2 regions of the Thalassospira sp. CH_XMU1420-2 genome follow, and region 1 is predicted to be linked to the other one. Evidence: riboswitches for the same ligand, from Rfam matches in the RefSeq annotation. Region 1 holds a riboswitch; the other holds the start of a gene.
What was found. Region 1 has a riboswitch for S-adenosylmethionine ahead of metZ (O-succinylhomoserine sulfhydrylase). Riboswitches for the same ligand answer to the same signal wherever they lie in the genome.

Region 1 (3,449 bases):
GGCGCCCCACTGGTATAGTTGAAACGTTCCCCACCTGCGAGGACGGGCTGTTCGCCGACAACACCCGGGCCTTTGACCTCCTGGGTTTCCCCGCGTGAATCCGTAATTCGCCAGTAGCGACTAAGCAACTGGACGGTTTTGGATCCGAGGTTTTCAATCTCGATCCGATAGGCCCAAACATAGCGATGGGTATCAGGATCGGATTCATCCTCAAGGAATACGGGTTGCACCGAAACCTTGATGTCGTGGGTTACGGTCGAATACATGCACGTCTCCAGGCCAAATGTGTTCCATTCATCTTCTGTCAGCCAAGATCACAATTGATGAGCCATATGTAGACAGTCTGCATAAGAAGTACCAGTGGCCTGTCACAATAGTTGCGAAACAGTTTCGCCGCTACTGCCAGGCCGCCAGAACACCCTTCTAAAAGCAACGGCCCGCACATTGTACGGGCCGTTCCGATATCAGGATTACCGTATCACCATCCGTTATACGGAAAGGGCCGCCAGCAGATCTTCTTTCAGATCATCAATGTCTTCCAGACCAACAGACAAACGCAGCATGCCCTCGGTAATGCCCATCGTGATCTTGTCCTCGGCCGGGACACGCTGATGCGTTGTCGTCCAGGGATGGGTGGCCAGACTTTTGGCATCGCCGAGATTGTTGGAGATATCAATCAGATTGAGGTTATCAAGCAACGAAAAGGCTGCTTTCTTGCCCCCGGCAAGCTCAATCGCGATCAATCCACCGCCCCGACCAGACATCTGTTTCATTGCCAGTTCATGCTGCGGGTGACTTTTCAGTCCCGGATAGATAACGCGTGACACTTGCGGCTGTTCCGACAGGAATTCCGCCAATGCCGATGCGTTGCGGATATGCTGGTCCACACGCAGGCTAAGTGTTTCAAGACCTTTGAGCAGCACCCAAGCGTTGAACGGGCTCATGCTCGGCCCGGTATGACGCAGGAATGTCGTCAGGTGTTCGTCATGCCATTCCTTGTCGTTAAACAGGATGGCCCCGCCAAGACAGCGCCCCTGACCATCAATATGCTTGGTCGCGGAATAGACAACAATATCAACCCCCAGTTCCATCGGTTTTTGCAGGATCGGGGTCGCGAAAACGTTATCGACCACGACTTTCGCACCTGCCTTGTGCGCCAGATCGGCGATAAAGGCGATATCAAGAACTTCCAGGGTCGGGTTGGACGGCGTTTCAAGAAAGACCGCATCGGCCGGCTTGGAAAGGGCTGCTTCCCATGCGGCGTGATCCGTACCATCGACCAGTTCGGTTTCAACACCAAAGCGCGGCAAAAGCGTGGTCAGGATGAATTCACAAGACCCGAACAATGCGCGCGACCCCACAACACGCCCGCCGGCCTTGGTACAGGCCGCAAGCGCATTCCACACCGCCGACATGCCAGATGCGGTCGCCCGGCAGTATTTCGCGCCTTCGAGCAACGCAAGGCGTTCCTCGAACATGTTCACGGTCGGATTGGCAAAACGTGAATAGACATAGCGTTCCGGACCACTGCCATCAAAGGAGGCTTCGGCCTCGGCGGCGGTTTCATACACATATCCGGAATTCATAAAGATGGCTTCGGACGTCTCGGAGAAACCGGTGCGCGCGGTACCACCACGAACGGAACGGGTCGCGGCACGCCAGTTATCGGAAGCCTTTTTTTCGGTCGTCATCGTCTTGCTCCTAATATGCCCGAAGATATTGGTGCGTTCCGGGCACAAAAAAACCCTGACCGGCATGAATGGGTCAGGGCCGAAGCCATTTTACCCCTCTTTAGCGATTTTTTACGTGGCCGCAAGCCGGTCGACAAATCCCACGATTGGCAGACGATACGTCCAGATTTCCCCGACGTCAAGCACCAGACCATCAGGATTTCTGCGCAGCTTTGTCTGGATTGATGCTTTGCCGGTGATCGCGATTTCCTCACGCAATGGTGAAAGCAGTTCATAAGCTTCTTTGGAAAATTCGCTCTAATCTTGCCGAAATTAATGCAATCCTGTTTATCGGGTTTTGCTCTTCATCCCGTCACCAGATCCATGCAAGAGCGTGAATTATATGACCAAAACCAGTTCAGCGGCGCCAACAGTGTCCGACCACAAAACAGAACATACAGATCAGAATCAGGCTGCGCGCAAACCGCTTTGGCGCCGGTTGCTGCCACTTTTGGTTCTGATTTGCGGCCTGCTTGCCGCCTGGAGCAGCGGCCTTCTGGATTTGCTGTCCTTTGACACGTTACGTGACAATCGCGACCAGTTGCAGGAACTCGTTGCCAGCAAACCTGTGCTCAGCATTCTGGGCTTTATGGCGATTTACGTGATTGCGGTTGCCCTGTCCTTGCCGCTTGGATCTGTTCTGACCATTTCCGGGGGCTTTTTGTTTGGTGCCGTGCTCGGGACCACATATGTCGTCACTGCCGCGACCCTTGGCGCTGTCATCGTTTATCTTGCCGCGCGATACGCGTTTTACGATGTCATGCATGAGAAGGCAGGCAGTGCAATTCGGAAAATGGAAAAAGGCTTTTCCGAAAATGCCTTCAGCTATCTGATGGTCTTGCGCCTGATCCCGATATTCCCGTTCTGGCTTGTCAATCTGGTGCCGGCATTGCTCGGAGTGAAATTGCGCTCCTTTGCCATGGGCACCCTGCTTGGCATCATTCCGGGCACCTTTGTTTACGCATCCATCGGCGACGGTCTTGGTGCCCTGTTTGATCAGGGCAAGACACCCGATCTTGGCGTCATTTTCGAACCCCGAATTCTGACCCCGATTATTGGCCTGGCTGTTCTGGCGATGCTGCCGGTTGCCTATAAGAAACTTCGCAAATCCAAAAATGAGGCCAGCTCAGATGAGTAAATTGATCAAAACCGACATCTGCGTCATTGGTGCCGGGTCTGGCGGTCTTTCGGTTGCGGCAGGGGCCGTTCAGGTGGGGGCCAAGGTTGTCCTGGTTGAAAAGGGCAAAATGGGCGGTGACTGCCTGAATACCGGTTGCGTGCCCTCAAAGGCACTTCTGGCGGCGGGTCATGCTGCCGAAAATGCACGTAAAGCTTCGCGGTTTGGCATTTCAACCGGCCCGGTAAGCGTCAATTTCGATCAGGCAATCGATCATGTTCATTCGGTAATTTCGGGCATTGCGCCCCATGATTCGGTTGAACGATTTGAAGAACTGGGCTGCGACGTCATACAGGCAGAAGGCAAATTCACAGCCCCCGACACCCTTGTTGCCGGTGACAGCACAATCAAGGCGAAGCGTTTTGTCATCGCAACCGGATCGCGCGCAGCAGTGCCCCCGATCCCGGGTCTTGATGCCGTTCCCTATTTCACCAACGAGAACATTTTTGAAAACCGTGTTTGCCCGGAACATCTGATTGTCATTGGTGGCGGTCCGATCGGACTTGAAATGGCACAGGCCCACCAGCAACTTGGCGCCAAGG
Region 2 (3,449 bases), on a different contig from region 1:
GTCATTCATCGCTTCGGCGATCCGCAGCTTGGCTTGAAGCGCGTTCTTCAAGACATCAACCCGGTCATCTATGGTGCCAAGTGCTGAATCCTTCAGAATCGAACTCGCCCAAGGCTGGGTGGTGACATCTGGTCCGCCTTCAAACTTTATGGTCGCGTAATCGATTATCCCGTCCGGTGTTTTCACGCCGAGCTTGATTGCGGCAGCACCAGCTTCGTCACACGCATTTTTCAGGCTATCGGCATCATAGCTCGCAACCGCATCGGGAATGGTGATCTGCAAATATCCTGGCAGCGATGCGATAACGTCCTGAAGAGACGGTACGGGTGTGGGTTCCGGCTGCGGAGAAGGTGTGGGGCCGGGTGTCGGTGTGGGCGTCGGTTCCGGCTTTGGTGTTGGTTGTGGGGTTGGTTGGGGTTTCGGATCGGGCTGCGGTGTGGGAGCTGGCTTGGTGCCACTTTCCAACTTCGCGACCGCCTGTGCTTCCTGGGTTAGCAGGCTGTTGACTTCATCGGCAAAGCGTTTTTCTGCCTGATAGCGTGACGTGGCGCTGGCATCGAATTTCTGTTTGCTGAAGATGCTCATGGATTTCAGGCGTTCTGCATCCTGTGCGCCAAAGGCAGACAGGGTGGCGGCGATTTGACCGGCGCCAGATTGCAGGCGCGATGACAGGGTGGCGGCATCCGGGCATTTGCCACTGGCAAGGGCAGCGTCCCCTTCGGCGGCGAGCTTTTGCAGCGACGCTGTTTCCGAGGACAGAGTTGAAAGCTGTGCCTTGGTGCGTACATCAACCTTGTTGCCCGTTACCGTTACCACGGTCGGGTATTGCGCCAGGGTTCTGGCAAGGTCACTGATCCGGTCGGCATAGGCCATCTGTCCAATCCCGCATTGATGTTGACCAAAACTAGACGGGGGAAGCGGGCATTTGTGACGCCGTGACGGCGAGGTTGGTTGAACAAAGTTTTAGTGTTGTATATTTGCCGATCATAAAAGCCATGCGTAAAATGCATGATCATTGCCATTGATGAACTGCGTTCAGTGGGGTACACAGGTTACATCGAACGCGCCGATTTGCTCCTCAGCTTGCGGGCGCGATAAAAATGCGGCTAAAGCGAGAGGGCGTATATGCTCCGTATGTACGACCGCCTCGGTGAAGCCGCGGCGGTTTTTTTTGTATCTACGGAAAGGTTGAGGTCCATGATCAGGCTCTCGAACGTCCAGAAGACTTATCCTGCACGACGTGGCAGTGACGAACATACGGCGCTGCGCGGTATCGATCTTGATATCGCAGCCGGCGAGATTGTTGGTGTCATTGGCCGTTCCGGTGCCGGGAAATCCACCCTGATCCGTTGCATCAACCTGCTTGAAACGCCGACTTCGGGTTCGGTGATTGTGGATGGCACCGACGTTACCAAGCTTTCCAACCGTGACCTGCCGCTGTTTCGGCGTCAGCTGGGCATGGTGTTTCAGCACTTCAATCTTCTGTCGTCGCGCACGGTCTATGACAATATCGCATTGCCGCTTGAACTGGCCGGTGCCAGCAAGACCGAGATTGCCGCCGCCGTCGATCCGTTGTTGCCGCTGGTCGGGCTTGAGGAAAAGCGTGACCGCTACCCGGCCGAACTGTCCGGTGGCCAGAAACAGCGCGTCGGCATTGCACGTGCGCTGTCATCAAGCCCGAAGGTTTTGCTGTGTGACGAGGTCACCTCGGCCCTGGATCCGGAAACCACCCGTCAGATCCTTAATCTGCTTAAAGACATCAACAAACGCCTTGGTCTGACCATGGTGGTGATCACCCATGAAATGGCGGTGGTCAAGGCGCTCTGTGATCGTGTGGCGGTGATGGATGGCGGGGTGATTGTCGAAGAAGGGCTGGTTGACGGCATCTTTGCCAACCCGGTCCATGACACCACCAAATCGCTTCTGGCCGATGAATTTGTCGAATTTCGCGCCGGTCAATCCAGCGACCAATCCAGCGGGCAGGAGGGTTAATCATGTTTTCAACACTCGCACCGATCTTGCTTCAGGCAACCGGCGAAACTCTTTATATGGTGGCGGCTGCCTTGGCGCTTGGTACCTCGATGGGGTTGCCGCTTGGCGTGCTTCTGGCGACGTCCGGCCGGGGGGAGCTGTTCGAGGCCCTTTGGTTCCAGCGCATCTTTGGTCCGATCGTCAATGCGACCCGTTCCGTGCCCTTCATTATTCTGGCCGTTGCGATCATTCCGTTCACCCGGTTTGTCGTCGGCACCTCGATCGGCACATCTGCGGCGATTGTCCCGCTGACCGTGGCGGCGATCCCGTTCATCGCGCGCATCATCGAAGGCGCCATTCGCGAAGTCGATAGCGGCCTGATCGAAGCTGCCCAGGCCATGGGCGCCCGCCCGGTTCAGGTCGTGACCAAGGTGCTTCTGCCCGAAGCCTTGCCCGGCATCATTCATGGCCTGACCCTGACCGCCGTCACCCTGATCGGGTATTCGGCGATGGTCGGGGCGGTTGGTGCCGGCGGTCTTGGGGATCTTGGCATTCGGTATGGCTATCAGCGGTTCCGCCCCGATGTGATGGCGGCTGTGGTGATTACCCTGATTGTGGTTGTGCAGGCGGTTCAAAGCTCCGGCGACTGGATGGCGCGCAAAGCCGACAAACGGAATATATGAGTAACCCTCATATTTTGAAATTCCCGCAAAAAACAGCGAAAACAAGGAGTTTTTACAATGCGGTTTCTGCTTAAACTGACGGCTGCGGCCGTTCTGGCATCGGCCCTGACCGGTCAGGCACTTGCCAACGAAAAAATCAAAATCGGCGTTACCCCGGGTGCGCATGAAGAAGTCATGGAAGAAGTCGTCAAGGTTGCGGCGACCAAGGGCCTTGATATCGAAATCGTCAGCTTCTCGGATTATGTCATTCCGAACCAGGCGCTTGATGATGGTGATCTTCAGGCCAACAGCTTCCAGCACAAGCCGTATCTGGACAACCAGATCAAGGATCGTGGCTATGACCTGGCGGTTGTCGGTTACAACATCCTGACCCCGATGGGCATTTATTCCGACAAGATCAAAAGCCTGGACGAGCTTGAAGACGGTGCCGAAATCGGCATCCCGAACGACCCGACCAATGGCGGTCGTGCGCTTCTGGTGCTGCAGGCACAGGGCCTGATCAAGGTTGATCCGTCTGTCGGTCTGGTTGTCAGTCCGCTTGACGTGATTGAAAACCCGAAAAACATTCGCTTTGTCGAACTGGACGCTGCACAGCTGCCGCGTTCGCTGGCGGATCTTGATGCCTCGGCGATCAACACCAACTACGCGCTTGAAGCCGGTCTGAACCCGATCAAGGATTCGATCGCGATCGAAGGCAATGACAGCCCGTATGCCAACGTGATCGTCACCCGCACCCAGGACAAGGACGCACCGTGGGTCAAAACCCTGGTTGAATCCTATCACGATGATGCGATC

Region 2: another riboswitch for S-adenosylmethionine. It lies ahead of WA429_RS16775 (methionine ABC transporter ATP-binding protein); the one in region 1 lies ahead of metZ (O-succinylhomoserine sulfhydrylase).

The regions. Positions count from the first base shown of each region.
Region 1 covers NZ_JAYMEG010000004.1:331,229-334,677, reverse strand. Annotated here, with positions in the region: gene apaG (Co2+/Mg2+ efflux protein ApaG) at 1-266, opposite strand, end outside; gene metZ (O-succinylhomoserine sulfhydrylase) at 489-1,691, opposite strand; SAM riboswitch at 1,774-1,845, opposite strand; gene WA429_RS15265 (TVP38/TMEM64 family protein) at 2,074-2,868, shown strand; gene WA429_RS15260 (dihydrolipoyl dehydrogenase family protein) at 2,861-3,449, shown strand, end outside.
Region 2 covers NZ_JAYMEG010000005.1:297,822-301,270, forward strand. Annotated here, with positions in the region: gene WA429_RS16770 (hypothetical protein) at 1-873, opposite strand, end outside; SAM riboswitch at 1,054-1,131, shown strand; partial or broken gene WA429_RS16775 (methionine ABC transporter ATP-binding protein) at 1,198-1,926, shown strand; gene WA429_RS16780 (methionine ABC transporter permease) at 1,995-2,654, shown strand; gene WA429_RS16785 (MetQ/NlpA family ABC transporter substrate-binding protein) at 2,712-3,449, shown strand, end outside.